DNA from 3 places in the Pandoraea sp. NE5 genome. Region 3 is predicted to be linked to each of the others. Evidence: predicted binding sites of a transcription regulator. Region 3 holds the regulator's gene; each other region holds the start of a gene.

Region 1 (4,265 bases), 420 kb from region 3:
GTCATCGATATCGTTGAATGCCCGATGCACGCGAATGCTCTGTGCGTAAGCCTCGGGGGCGGGATCGAGCGGGCGGAAGGAAGCATACATGGCGGACTCCGGCGGACTGGCCTGTGCAATCGACGCCTTCAGTATCGGAGACGGACACCGGAAAGAAAATAAGCGCGCGACGCGATCTTCTGTCAGCCGTGATGGCGCTCTGTAGGCCGTGGCTGACAGACCGCGCTGTAAAACCGCCCGGTCAGAGGCTGTCCCGTAACAAATTGTGCTTGATCGCGTAATGGACCAGATCGGTCTGGCTCCTGAGGTCGAGCTTCTGCAACACGCGAGCCTTGTAGGTGCTCACGGTCTTGGCGCTCACGCACAGGGTATCGCCAATATCGCTCACGCTCAGACCCCGTGCCAGCATCAGGAACACATCGAATTCCCGGTCGGACAGGCGCCGATAGCCCGGCGTATCGCCAGCGGCGCTTGCCAGATCCTGTGCGATCCGCTCGGCCATCGCCAGGCTCAGATACACGCCACCGGCAACGACTTTCCTGACGGCGAGCACCAGCTCGGACGGCGCGCTTTCCTTCGTCATATAACCGGCGGCGCCCGCTTTAAGCGCGCGTACGGCGTACTGTTCTTCGCCGTGCATGGTAAGCACGAGAATCGCCAGCCGAGGAAACGAAGCCTTGATCTGCACGATCAAGTCGATGCCGCTACGTCCGGGCATCGAGAGATCCAGCAGCAGCACATCGCAGGGGGTCTGCTCGAGGAGCGCCATCGCTTGTGCGCCATTCGCGGCCTCACCCACAATCTCCAGATTCTCGCTGCCGGCCAGGATGCGCTGCAACCCGGCCCTGACCAACGTGTGATCGTCCGCTACGATAATGCGAGTCATGCCCCGTCCCCTGTGTCGCGTACTGGATTCGGAGGTATCGCCTTCGCGATACGCGCGGGTGTATGAGATAGCATATCCATCCGACCAATTCTACACGCGTGGGCCGTTCGCGATCATTTCGCGTCATGCCGAGCGTCTGCGACCGCGCCGACCGCCACCGACGAACACTCACGCCGCCGCACTGCCCGCGTCGGCCGCAGCCGGGGGAATGAGGATGACGGGACGCTGCGCCTGTCTCGCGCAGTTCTCCGCCACACTCCCCAACGCCAACCGTTGAACCCCGCGTCGGCCGTGCGTGCCGATGACGATCACATCGGCCTGGTCTTCATCGGCCGCCACGTTGATCTGGTGCGCGACATCGCCCCCGAGCGGCAGGAGTTCCCGTATCTCGACGTCACCGTCAACGCCCTCCCCCTTGAGCCGTTGGGTGGCCGTATCGCGAATCGCTTTGCCCTGTAGCCGCATCGCTTCGATAAAGGGAAACGGATCGGCATCGGCCACGTAGGCCACCGGGATGTCCACGACAAACACGACGTGCAGGTGCGCGCCACGCGCCTTGGCGAGCGCCAGCGCATAGTCAAACGCCTTATCGGCCGTGGGGCTGCCGTCGATGGCGACCAGGATACGTTTCAACATGATTTCACCCCTGATCGGTGGCGGTTGCCGCCGTGGACGGGCCTTGCGGCGATGGGGCGGGCCCGGTCACCAACATGACAGGCCGATGCGTTTGGCGAAGCACTTGCTCGGCAACGCTGCCCATCAAGAGCCGCCGCACGCCCTTGCGCCCGTGCGTGCCGAGCACCAGGAGATCGGCGTGCCACCGCTCGGCTTCCCGAATGATGGCGTCGGCAACCGTGCCGCCCCAGGCGCGCAGATCGATGGAGCGCGTGTCGGCCTGGATCCCTTCTTCACGCAGTGTCTTGTAGGTATCGCTCAACGTCTGCTGGTTCTCTGAAATCAAGGCGTCGCGGACCGCTTCCAGATCGATATGAGAGGCGAACGCCGCCTGATAGTGGGCGAAAGGATCGTCGATCACACTGACCGCCCGAACGACGTCGTCGGGCATCGCGAATCGGATGGCTTCATGCAGGGCGCGCCAAGACGTCTCGCTACCGTCCGTGGCAAGCAGGATTCGATGAGGCATTGCGTCGTCCTCACTAAGGTCAATGGGCGAACTCGACGACAGGTCGGGGCACAGCGAGCGCGAAAAACGCGGTAGCAGCGAAGTTCGCGCGCGGGCCGAGTCAACCGTCTGCCATCGTGACGATTACACGGTAGCGGCAGTTAAGCGAGCGATGGGCGAACGCGAACATGGTCCTTGATACACATCAACGTCCACGGCCACGTCGCGGGCTGATCCGGCACCGGCGGACTATCCTGCCAATACCGGGCGCCATGTGGCTTCCCGGACATCGTGCGAGGTGTTTTCATGCAGTTGCGCTTCCTGGGGGCCGCCGGCACCGTGACCGGTTCCAAGACCCTGCTTTCGGCCGCCGGCAGGCAAATTCTGATCGACTGCGGCGCCTTTCAGGGTGTGAAGAATTTGCGCGCTCGCAACTGGGCGGCGCCCGCGTTCGACGTCCAGCGCCTCGACGCCGTGGTGCTCACGCACGCCCATATCGACCATAGCGGTTACCTGCCGGTGCTCGCGCGTTATGGCTACAAGGGTCCGGTCTACTGCACATCCGCAACGCGCGATTTATGCGAGATTCTGCTGCTCGACAGCGCGCGACTCGAGGAAGAACAGGCGGCGTTCGTGAACCGTCACGGAAAATCCAAGCATCAGCCTGCCCTCCCGCTGTTTACCGCTGAAGACGCACACCGCGCGATCGCGCTGCTCAAGCCGCTGCCATTCGATACGCCGTTTCAAGTGTCCCCCGAGATCACGCTGCACTTCTGGCATGCCGGCCATATTCTGGGCGCGGCGATGGCGCAGTTCAATGTCGGTGGCCGGAAGCTGCTGTTTTCGGGCGATCTGGGACGTCAGGACGATCCGATCATGCTGCCCCCGGCAGTTCCCGAGTCACCGGATTTCCTGGTGCTGGAGTCGACGTACGGGGATCGGCTGCACGACCGGACCGATCCCGGTGCGCAACTGGCGGAAATCCTGAACCGAACGTTCGCCCGGGGTGGCACCGTGATCGTGCCGGCGTTTGCCGTCGGTCGTGTGCAGAGCCTGCTTTACTGGATTGCGAAGCAGAAGGCGTCCGGTGGCATTCCGGACGTGCCGGTCTATCTCGATAGCCCCATGGCGATCAATGTCACGAACACTTACGCGGCGCACCGGACCGATCACCGACTGAACCCGGTCGAATGCGCGGAGATGTGTGGCGCGGCGACGTTCGTCTCCGGTGTGGAGCAGTCGAAATGGCTCGATACCCGCGCCGTCCCCTTGGTCATCATTGCGGGGAGCGGCATGGCCACTGGCGGGCGTGTGCTGCACCACCTCAAGGCGATGGCAGGCGACTGGCGCAACACCGTGCTCTTTACCGGCTTCCAGGCGCCCGGCACCCGCGGCGCGACGCTGGTCAGCGGCGGCAGCGAGGTCAAGATCTTCGGTGATTACGTTCATGTGGGTGCCGAAGTCGTGCAGCTCGACACGCTGTCCGCTCATGCCGACTTCAACGAGACGCTCGCCTGGCTTTCGAAATTCGACAAACCGGTCCGGCACATCTTTCTCAATCATGGCGAGCCAGCCGCGTCAGACAGCCTGCGCCGGCGGATTGCGGAGCGCCTTGGCTGGCCTTGCCATGTCGTGGAACCGATGGAACAGGCTTACCTGGAGGGAGACGAAGCCATTCCTGGCCACACCCCCACCGCGATCGGCGAGTCCGACGAACGCCACCGCCGCCCGCGCGCATCCGAGGAGTTGGGTCATGAAGATTGAGTTTCCGCACGTCGCGCCGGCCTATAACGGCGACGACCTGACGATCGAGTTCGCGGCCGATCTTAACCACAAGCGTGTGCTGTGTGCCATCTCCGCCGAGGCGCTGGAGGATCACTTTGGCGCGAAATCGTGCAACGTCGACGATCTGATGGCCGCATTCCGAGCGAACCGACCGGCCATCGAGAAGATGACCGAGCGCTATCTCGGGCTCTGCCTCGGCGCGCCGGTCTTGTTGCGCAGCGGCCATTTTCGCTGGGGCATGGAGTGCCCGCCATCTCGGGATGGCTAGCGTGCCCGAGTCATGCTCGCACGCGCGAGGACTTCGCGCACCTATGCCACCCTGCGTCAGGGAACGAGTACGATCTTGGACCCAATCTTCCGGCGCGCCATCTCGAATCCCTCGATCGCTTGCGCGAGCGGTAGCCGGTGCGTGACCATCGGCAACAGCGAGACATGATTCGCGATAAGGAAGTCGCGCACCTCTTGCCAGGT
Region 2 (4,265 bases), 530 kb from region 3:
TCATCACGCAGCACGCATCGGAGACCGGCGAGCGCGGTGCCATCCTGCACCGCCATCTGGTGATGCCCGTCTACGACTGCATGGAGCCCCTCATCGTGCAGGGCATGCAGGCGGGTGTCGTGCGTGCCGAACATCCGGCCATGTACTTTTGCGTGCTTGTCCACGCCCTGCACCCACCGCCCGGCTCCCCGGTGCTGATGCAATTGATTGCGCCGCAGGTCGGCGGCGACGCCTTCGGGCCGGCCCTGATCAAGCAGGTCGAATGCCTGTTCTTCGCCGAACCCAACGCCCCAAAAGACTGACCCCCGTCAGCGACAAGCGACGCGGCGGTGTCACGAACGCCTCTTGACGGTATCCGGGACGCGACAGGCGCGCCGATGCATTACACTGGCGGCCGCCTTCTTTTGCTTTCATCCTCATGTCAGACGCTAATTCCACCACTGTCATTCTCGGCGCCGGTCAAGCCGGCGGCGAAACCGCCCTCGCCCTGCGTCAACTGGGTTACACGGGGCGCATCGTGCTCGCCGGCAACGAAAGCCACCTGCCGTATCGCCGCCCGCCGCTCTCGAAAGCGTTTCTGTCCGGTCAGGCCGATGAAGCCAGCCTGCTGATCCGTCCGGCAGACGCCTGGGAGAAGGCCGAGATCGACGTGCGTCTGGGCGTGACGGCCACTGCCATCGACCGCGCGGCGCGCACCGTCACATTCGACGACGGCCAGACACTCGGCTACGACCATCTGGTGCTGGCGCTTGGCGGCCGCGTGCGCCATCTGCCCATTCCGGGCGGCGACGCCCCGAACGTCTACTACCTGCGCAACATCGCAGATGCCACGCGTCTGCGCGAGGCGCTCGCCCCGGGCAAGCGCGTCGTCGTGGTCGGCGGCGGCTACATCGGGCTGGAAGTGGCGGCAACCGCCGTCAAGGCGGGCGCCGCGGTGACCGTGCTCGAAGCGGCCCCGCGCCTGCTGGCCCGCGTGGCGGAAGCCGATCTGGCGGACTTTTTCGCGACGTTGCACCGCGAGAACGGCGTCGACGTGCAGGTGGGCGTCGGCGTGACCGCGCTTGAGCAGGATGCGGCCGGTCGGGTCGTCGCGGTCGTGGCCGGTGACAAGCGCCTGCCGGCTGATGTAGTGGTCGTTGGCATTGGTGTCGTTCCGAACGCCGAGTTGGCACAGGCCGCGGGGCTGGCGGTCGAGAACGGCATCGTCGTCGACGAATTTGCCCGTACCAGCGATCCGGCGATCCTGGCGGTGGGCGACTGCGCGCATCACGAACACCCGGCGCTGGGCCGCCGCATTCGTCTGGAATCGGTGCCGAGCGCGAGCGAAATGGCGAAGGTGGCGGCGAGCGTAGTGCATGGCGATGCGCCCAAGGCCGTCGCGACCGCGCCCTGGTTCTGGTCGGATCAGTTCAACGCGAAGCTGCAAATGGTCGGCCTGACGGACGGCCATGACGCCATGATCGAGCGCCGCTTGCCGGATGCGCAAGGGGCCGCCGTGTTCATGCGCTTCTATCTGCGCGAAGGTGCCGTCGTGGCGGCCGTGAGCATCAATCGGGCACAGGAGTTTCTGGCCGCACGCGAACTCGTCGGTCGCCGCGCCGTGGTCGACCCGGTGCGTCTGGCCGACGCGGCCACGCCCCTCAAAACGCTTCTGTCAGAACTCGGCCCAGTCGCCTGAGGCCGAACGCCTTCTTCCGATGTGCCAAACGCCGGGCGCTTCCGCCCGGCGATCAACGCGCCGCCTGACCGCGCGCGTGTCACTCCACCGGTGCGTGCGCGGGCAACAGCAACACCGGCCGACCGGCGTGACGGGCCGTGTCCTCCGCGACGCTGCCCAGCGTGAAGCGCCGGAACCCGCGCCGCCCATGCGTGCCAAGCACGATGACATCGGCATCGGTCTCTTTGCCTGCGCAGATAATCTGATCGGCAACCCCCTCGCCGACCGGCTGAAGCTCTCGCAACTCGACGTCGCCGGGCACGCCCGCCTCATGCAGGCGTCGCGTCGCCCACTTCAGCGCCTGCTCGCCCACGGCGCGCACCGCGCCGAGCAGCGGGGCCGAGTCGAAGCCTTCGGGAAATGGCCCCGGCATATCCAGCACATGGACGACGCGCAACGACGCCGCATGCGCGCGAGCGAGCGAAAGTGCGTATTCGAAGGCGCGGCGCGACGTCTCGCTGTCGTCGAGCGCGACGAGTATCCGTTCGTAGTGTCCGCCCGCACGCAACGGCGAATGCGGGCGCGCCTCGCCCGCCACCAGCATCACCGGCACCTCCGCGCTGCGCAGAATCTGTTCGGCAACGCTGCCCAGCATGGCGCGTCGCACACCGCCCCGGCCGTGCGTGCCGACGATGATGATTTCGGCGCCCCACTCGTTGGCCTCGCGGGTGATGGCCTCCGGAACGGTCTCGCCGGTCGTGCGCAGATCGAGCAAATGCGCCTGTGGGTCGAGCCCTTCCTCGCGCAGATACAGCACCGCGCGCGCCAGATGTTCCTCGCCCTCGCGCTGCATGTCGCGACGCACCTGCTCCAGGTCGATGAGCTTGGCGAAGGCGGAGGTCACCGGCGTGACGGGGTCTTCCACCGTGTGAATGACGCGGATCACGTCGCCGTTGCGCGCAAAGGCGGCCGCCTCGCGCAGCGCACGGCGTGACGATTCGCTACCGTCGGTCGCCAGCAGAATGCGTTTTGTCATGAGCAGCCTCGCAAAGAGCATCACAGGAAGGCCTCGCACGCAGGCAGCGTGTCCGGCATCGTGCCGCCGCGCGAGTCGCTTCGACTGTCGAACCGTGACACGATGCAGCTACTATAGCGCTCGATCGTAGCCGACGACTACCTTCACTGGCTCGGGAATCCCCCTTAAGACGCGCTTGCTTGATGCAACGCAAAAACGCCACAGGCCCGACGCATCGGGCCTGTGTACGGCGTGAGTCCAGCAGAAAGCCGGGGGCGGAACGTCGCGCTTATCGGGCGGCGTCGCCCCAGCGATAAGCATGCGACGCGTCGTCGAGCTTCGCCTTGAGGCCGGCGTCGAGCGCGTAATCGACGGTACCGAGTGTTTCGGTCAATTGTTCGACGCGGCTCGCGCCGATAATCGCCGACGTGACCGCCGGGTTCGCCAGCACCCAGGCGAGCGACAGACGCGTCAGCGACTCACCCGCGTCCTTCGCAATGCCTTTGAGCGACTCGATCGTCTCGAACTCACGCTCGTGCCAGTAGCGCTGCTGGTACATCGAGCCGGCCTTGCCGACCGTCGCCGTGGTGAAGCGACCTTCGCTGGGGGCGGCATCATGTCGGTATTTGCCCGTCAGCAAGCCGCCGGCGAGCGGGTTGTAAGGGATGACCGCCAGACCTTCTTCACTGGCCAGCGGCAGCAGTTCGCGCTCGATCTGACGGAACAGCAGGTTGTAGCGCGGCTGCACCGACACGAAGCGTGCCACGCGCAGCACGTCGGCGCGGCCCAGGGCACGTGCGAGGCGATAGGCGAGGTAATTCGACACGCCGACGTAGCGGGCCTTGCCCGACTTCACAATGGTGTCGAGCGCCTCGAGCGTCTCGTCGATGGGCGTGTCGGTGTCGTCGGAATGCAGTTGGTACAGGTCGACGTAGTCGGTTCCCAGGCGGCGCAGCGACGCATCGATGGCATCGAGCAGATGCTTGCGCGACGCCCCCTTGTCCCACGGTGACGGTCCCATCTGGCCGCAGGCTTTGGTCGCGACGATGAACTGGCTACGGCGCCCCTTGAGCCAACGACCGACGATCTCCTCGGTACGTCCGGACAACGAGATGTCGGCGCCGAGCGGATAGACGTCGGCAATATCGATGAAGTTGACGCCCGCGTCGGCGGTACGGTCGAGAATCGCATGGCTGGCGGCTTCCTCGGTTTGCAGACCGAACGTCATGGTGCCCAGGCACAAGCGGGAAACGCTCAGGCCGGTGCGGCCGAATTTGGTGTATTGCACAGTCACTCCCGGAAGTTTCGAATGCGTCCATGCCAGGCGTCGATCGCGGGCCTCGCCGGCCACGCCCGCTGGCAAGAGCGCACAGTATGCGCGATTCCGGGAAAACGCGTGCGCGAGCCCGAACGCCCATTCGCGTGCGGATCCGGCGAAGACTCGCGCAGGGTTGGCGCGTCACTCCATCGATTTGAGGTCCACCCAGACACCGTCAGTGCCTCGAATGAGCTGCTTGCCGCCGTACTTCATGACGGTGGTCTGCTCGTTCGCCGACACGAAGGCCGTCTGCGGTAAATCAGCCGCATATGACC
Region 3 (4,265 bases):
GTACACCGGGTCGCCAACCTTGAAGAGGGTGACGTCCGGGCCGACGGCTGCGACGGTGCCCGCCGCATCCCACCCCAATACGCGCGGCGTGGCTTCGACCTTATCTTTCGGGGCGCGAACCTTGGTGTCGACCGGGTTCACGGAAATCGCTTCGACCTTGACCAGCAGGTCGCGCCCCGCGGGTGTTGGCGTCGGCAGCTCGATGTCTTCGAGCGACTTCGGGTCGTCAATCGGCAGGTAATGGGTCAATCCGACGGCTTTCATCTGTTTTCTCCTGAATAGGCGGGGCGCAGCCGGCAGTGCGCCGGCGACACCCCCGATGCGATAACGAGAGACTAAGGCTAGTCGATTGCTTTGATAATTCGCATAATGCGGAAAAGATCTTTTGGAGATTCCATCAAATGGCATTGGATCTCGATACCGTGGCGTTGTTCGTGCGCGTGGCGGCGCTCGGGAATGTGTCGGCCGCGGGGCGCGAGCAAGGGCTGTCTCCGGCCACGGCCAGTACGCGCCTGACACAACTCGAAGGTGTGCTCGGGGCACGGTTGCTGCATCGGACGACACGCAGGGTGGCGCTCACGCAAGAGGGGGAAGCCTTTCTGCGAGACGCGCAGACCTTGCTCGCGGCCGAGGCGCAAGCGATGGCAAGCGTTGGGCAGGGGCACGCAGCGCCTCAGGGGCGTTTGCGGGTGTCATGCTCCTCGTCGTTCGGGCGTCAGCATGTTTCCCCCGCCTTGTCGGCCTTCCTGGCGCGCTATCCGGGGATTTCGCTGGACTTCCGGCTCACGGATCGGGTTGTCGACCTGATCGAGGCCGGCATGGATCTCGCGATTCGCGTCGGGGCGTTGCGTGACTCGACGCTCGTTGCTCGCAAGCTCGCCCCGAATCGCCGGACATTGTGTGCGTCGCCCGCGTACCTCGCGGCGCGCGGCGCGCCGAAGCACCCAGGCGAGCTTGCCGCGCACGACTGCCTGATCCTGGGGGAGCAGCGCGATTGGCGGTTCGTGACGCCCGGTGGTCCGCTGAGCGTGCGTGTCGGCGGGCGTCTGGCGTCGGATAACGGGGAAGTGCTGCGCGACGCGGTTTTGGCGGGCCTGGGCATTGCGCTCAAGTCCACGTGGGACGTCGGCGCGCATCTGCGCAGCGGGGCGCTGGTGCCGGTGTTGCCCGCCTATCCGCTCGCGGAGGAGGTGGCGATCTGGGCCGTGTACCCGAGCCGGGCGTTCGTGCCGCCGAAAACCCATGCGCTGATCGAATTCCTGCAGGCGCGCTTTGGGCCGGCGCCGTATTGGGATGACGGCGACGACCCATCGGCTGGCCTATCGAGGCCGTAACGCGACGAAGCGTCAGTGAAGGTGATGGGGCCGCGTGAGTTGTGCGCCGGCGTCCTCGTGACCGATCGCCGGGCTGGCGTGGTGAAGCACAAGGCGCCAGCCATCGGCTTCCTTCATGTAAACGTTCGTGGCGAGCACGAAGGCGTAACGGGCTTCGGGACGGGTCTCGACCTGTACCTGTTCCAGCACGTTATGGACCGCGCACAGCGGATTGCGCGCTACCTGGAGATGACTGGCCGTGACGTGCAATCCGTCCTTGGCAAGGATCTGCTGCCAACTCTCGCGAACCGCCGCCGGGCCGACGTGGCGGGGCCCTGCCGGGTGAATGCAGACGATTTCCTCGTCTTCCGACCAGACGTCCATCAGCGTATCGGTATCGCCGGCGCGCAGCGCTTCGTAGTAGGCGTGCTCGGCGTCTTCCGGACTTAGAAAAATGGCAGCGGGCATAACGGCAGCCTCCGACGGGGTGGAGCGCCAGGCAATGGGGGCGCCTGGAGAACGCGCCGATTATGGAGCGTTTGCCGGGGCTTGTCGAACGTCGGGAGGGCAAAATCGCGCCATCGCGCGCGACGCTTGATCTGGCGCAACACGACGCGGGGGCGGGGCCGTTAGCGTATCGGTAACATCCGAGGCAGGGATGGCGGGTGACGGCGCACTGGCGGGAGCTTCGGCTGCGGGGACGCTCGTGCGTCCCCGTTGGCGGGTGTCAGCAGGGAACGCCGGCGAGTTCGTGCAGCGCGGCGGCGTCGATGATCTTGACGTGGCGCTGCCGGATTTCGATCATGCCGTTTTGTGCAAAGCGTGAAAACAGGCGGCTGACGGTTTCAAGCTTGAGGCCGAGGAAACTTCCGATTTCTTCGCGGCTCATGCGCAGCACGAATTCATGGGCGGAGTAACCGCGCGCGGACAGCCGCTCGGACAGGTTGAGCAGGAAGACGGCCAGACGTTCCTCGGCACGCATGGTGCCGAGCGCGAGCAGTTGCTGGTGCTCGTTGCGGATTTCCTGACTCATCAGGCGGTGCAACTGGCGTTGGAGCGATGGCACTTGACGCGACAACGTCTCCAGTTCGCCGAAGCGGGCGATGCACAGCTCGCTGTCTTCGAGCGCGATGGCGGTGCTCGGGTGATGGTGGTCGGCCACGGCGTCAAGGCCGATGAGTTCGCCCTGGAGGTGGAAGCCGACGACTTGCTCGCGGCCGTCGGGGGCCGTGACGCAACTTTTGAGCGAACCGAAGCGAATGCCGTAGACAGCGTGCAGATCGTCGTTCGCGTGGTACAGCACGTCGCCTTTCTTGAGGCGGCGGCGCTCGCTTACCAGTGCGTCGAGTCGTTCCAGCTCGGGTTCCGGAATGCCGACCGGCAAGCAGAATTGCCCGAGCGAACATGTGGAACAGCGGGGCTGAGCGATGGGAGTGCGACCGTTTTCTGTGGTCATGAGGGCCCCTGAAGTTTTTTGGAGAGTCTATCATGGTGCGTTGACCTATCGTTTTCCCTTTCCGCACGTCGGAATGTCGACGAGGCTTTACGGGCGTCGGTGTTTCAGTAATAATTGCGCACATACCGGACGTCCGTCTCGCCGCACAATCGGCCTGGGCGTTTTCCCGGCAGGTCGTTTCGAAGCATTCAGGTCGCGCCGCCGTCACTACGACCGAACACAATCGGGCGCGCGCTTATGCGAAGCGGTTACGACCGTTTCTCGTGTTCCAAGCATCCATTTATTCCTGATACCGGGTCGCCAAGCCCCCGGTCTGCTTAGTCGCACATGAATACCCAAGAGGCGAAACTCGTCCTCGAGACCGCGTTGATTTGCGCGCAGGAGCCGCTCAAGGTCGGCGATCTGCGCAAGCTTTTCAATGACGCCGTGTCTGGCGACACGGTGCGCGCGCTGCTCGAGGAAATCCGCGTGCAATGGGATGGCCGAGGTGTGGAATTGGTGGCGTTGGCCACCGGCTGGCGTTTCCAGAGCCGTCCGCGCATGCGTGAATACCTTGATCGCCTGAATCCAGAGAAGCCGCCGAAGTATTCGCGAGCGGTGATGGAGACGCTGGCGATCATCGCGTACCGTCAACCGGTCACGCGCGGCGATATCGAGGAGATTCGCGGCGTGACGGTCAACACACAGATCATCAAGCAACTCGAGGATCGAGGCTGGATCGAGGTGATCGGGCATCGAGATGTGCCGGGACGCCCGGGTCTGTACGCCACGACCAAGGACTTTCTCGACGATCTGGGGCTGCGGGCGCTCGATGCGTTGCCGCCGCTCGAAGATCCGGCCGCACAGGCGCAGATCGACTTGCTCGCGCAGCAGAACATCGAATTCGGCGAACGTGCCGAGGCCGACGCGGGGGATGACGCGATGTCCGATGACGTGCCTGTCGCCGATGCGCAAGCGCTGGCACGTCTGGCGCAAGCGCGTGCCGATGACCTGCCGCTTGCACAAGGGCTGCCCGAAGATCAGCGCCCGCCGCCGGGCGAGGGCGACGGGCCGACGGAAGACGCGTTGCTCGACGCCGTGATGGCGGAAGGCGAAGGCGACGATGGGGTGACAGTCCCGGTCGAGGCGCCGGCGGAGATTGAGCCGGTAGACGCTGAACGGGCATCGCTCGCGGAACTCGCGGGCGCGGCGCACGTCAGTGAGCAGGTCGACGCGGTGCATGACGATGCGACGCAAGCGAAGTCTGGCGACGGCGAGGCAGATCAAGGGCCGGTGTCCTCCAGTGCCGCAATGTCGGTGGAGGTCGCGCAGGACAAGGAATTTTCCGAAGAATCGGAGTCTGCGGTGTCGGTCGGCGACGATCCGCCGCAAGATGCGCAGGATGTAGCGACGTCGGCGGCAGATCCCGCGGCGTCGGTAACACAAGAGGTTTCCCCGCACGCTGCCGACTCGGCAGCGAACGAACCCGCCACCGGGCAGCCCCTGTCCGGTGAGGG

What was found. Region 3 encodes FNR, which switches genes on or off when oxygen is low (the NO sensors DNR and NnrR bind a similar motif). Its sites were predicted from a motif close to TTGATNNNNATCAA; they were not measured.
Region 1: PanNE5_RS18440 (MBL fold metallo-hydrolase RNA specificity domain-containing protein) is a predicted target of FNR. The motif match lies at 2,205-2,218, and genes of this name have one in related genera.
Region 2: PanNE5_RS17965 (universal stress protein) is a predicted target of FNR. The motif match lies at 2,873-2,886, and genes of this name have one in related genera.

What each region holds. Positions count from the first base shown of each region.
Region 1 is NZ_AP025517.1:4,057,636-4,061,900, reverse strand. It holds partial or broken gene PanNE5_RS23090 (cyclic nucleotide-binding domain-containing protein) at 1-90, opposite strand, end outside; gene PanNE5_RS18455 (response regulator transcription factor) at 242-886, opposite strand; gene PanNE5_RS18450 (universal stress protein) at 1,055-1,522, opposite strand; gene PanNE5_RS18445 (universal stress protein) at 1,527-2,030, opposite strand; gene PanNE5_RS18440 (MBL fold metallo-hydrolase RNA specificity domain-containing protein) at 2,316-3,773, shown strand; gene PanNE5_RS18435 (DUF1488 domain-containing protein) at 3,763-4,062, shown strand; gene PanNE5_RS18430 (zinc-dependent alcohol dehydrogenase) at 4,119-4,265, opposite strand, start outside.
Region 2 is NZ_AP025517.1:3,947,402-3,951,666, reverse strand. It holds gene PanNE5_RS17975 (TetR/AcrR family transcriptional regulator) at 1-302, shown strand, start outside; gene PanNE5_RS17970 (NAD(P)/FAD-dependent oxidoreductase) at 419-1,678, shown strand; gene PanNE5_RS17965 (universal stress protein) at 1,758-2,693, opposite strand; gene PanNE5_RS17960 (aldo/keto reductase) at 2,962-3,960, opposite strand; gene bcsG (cellulose biosynthesis protein BcsG) at 4,132-4,265, opposite strand, start outside.
Region 3 is NZ_AP025517.1:4,476,425-4,480,689, reverse strand. It holds gene PanNE5_RS20250 (zinc-binding alcohol dehydrogenase family protein) at 1-264, opposite strand, end outside; gene PanNE5_RS20245 (LysR family transcriptional regulator) at 402-1,334, shown strand; gene PanNE5_RS20240 (YybH family protein) at 1,347-1,769, opposite strand; gene fnr (fumarate/nitrate reduction transcriptional regulator Fnr) at 2,041-2,769, opposite strand; gene scpB (SMC-Scp complex subunit ScpB) at 3,097-4,265, shown strand, end outside.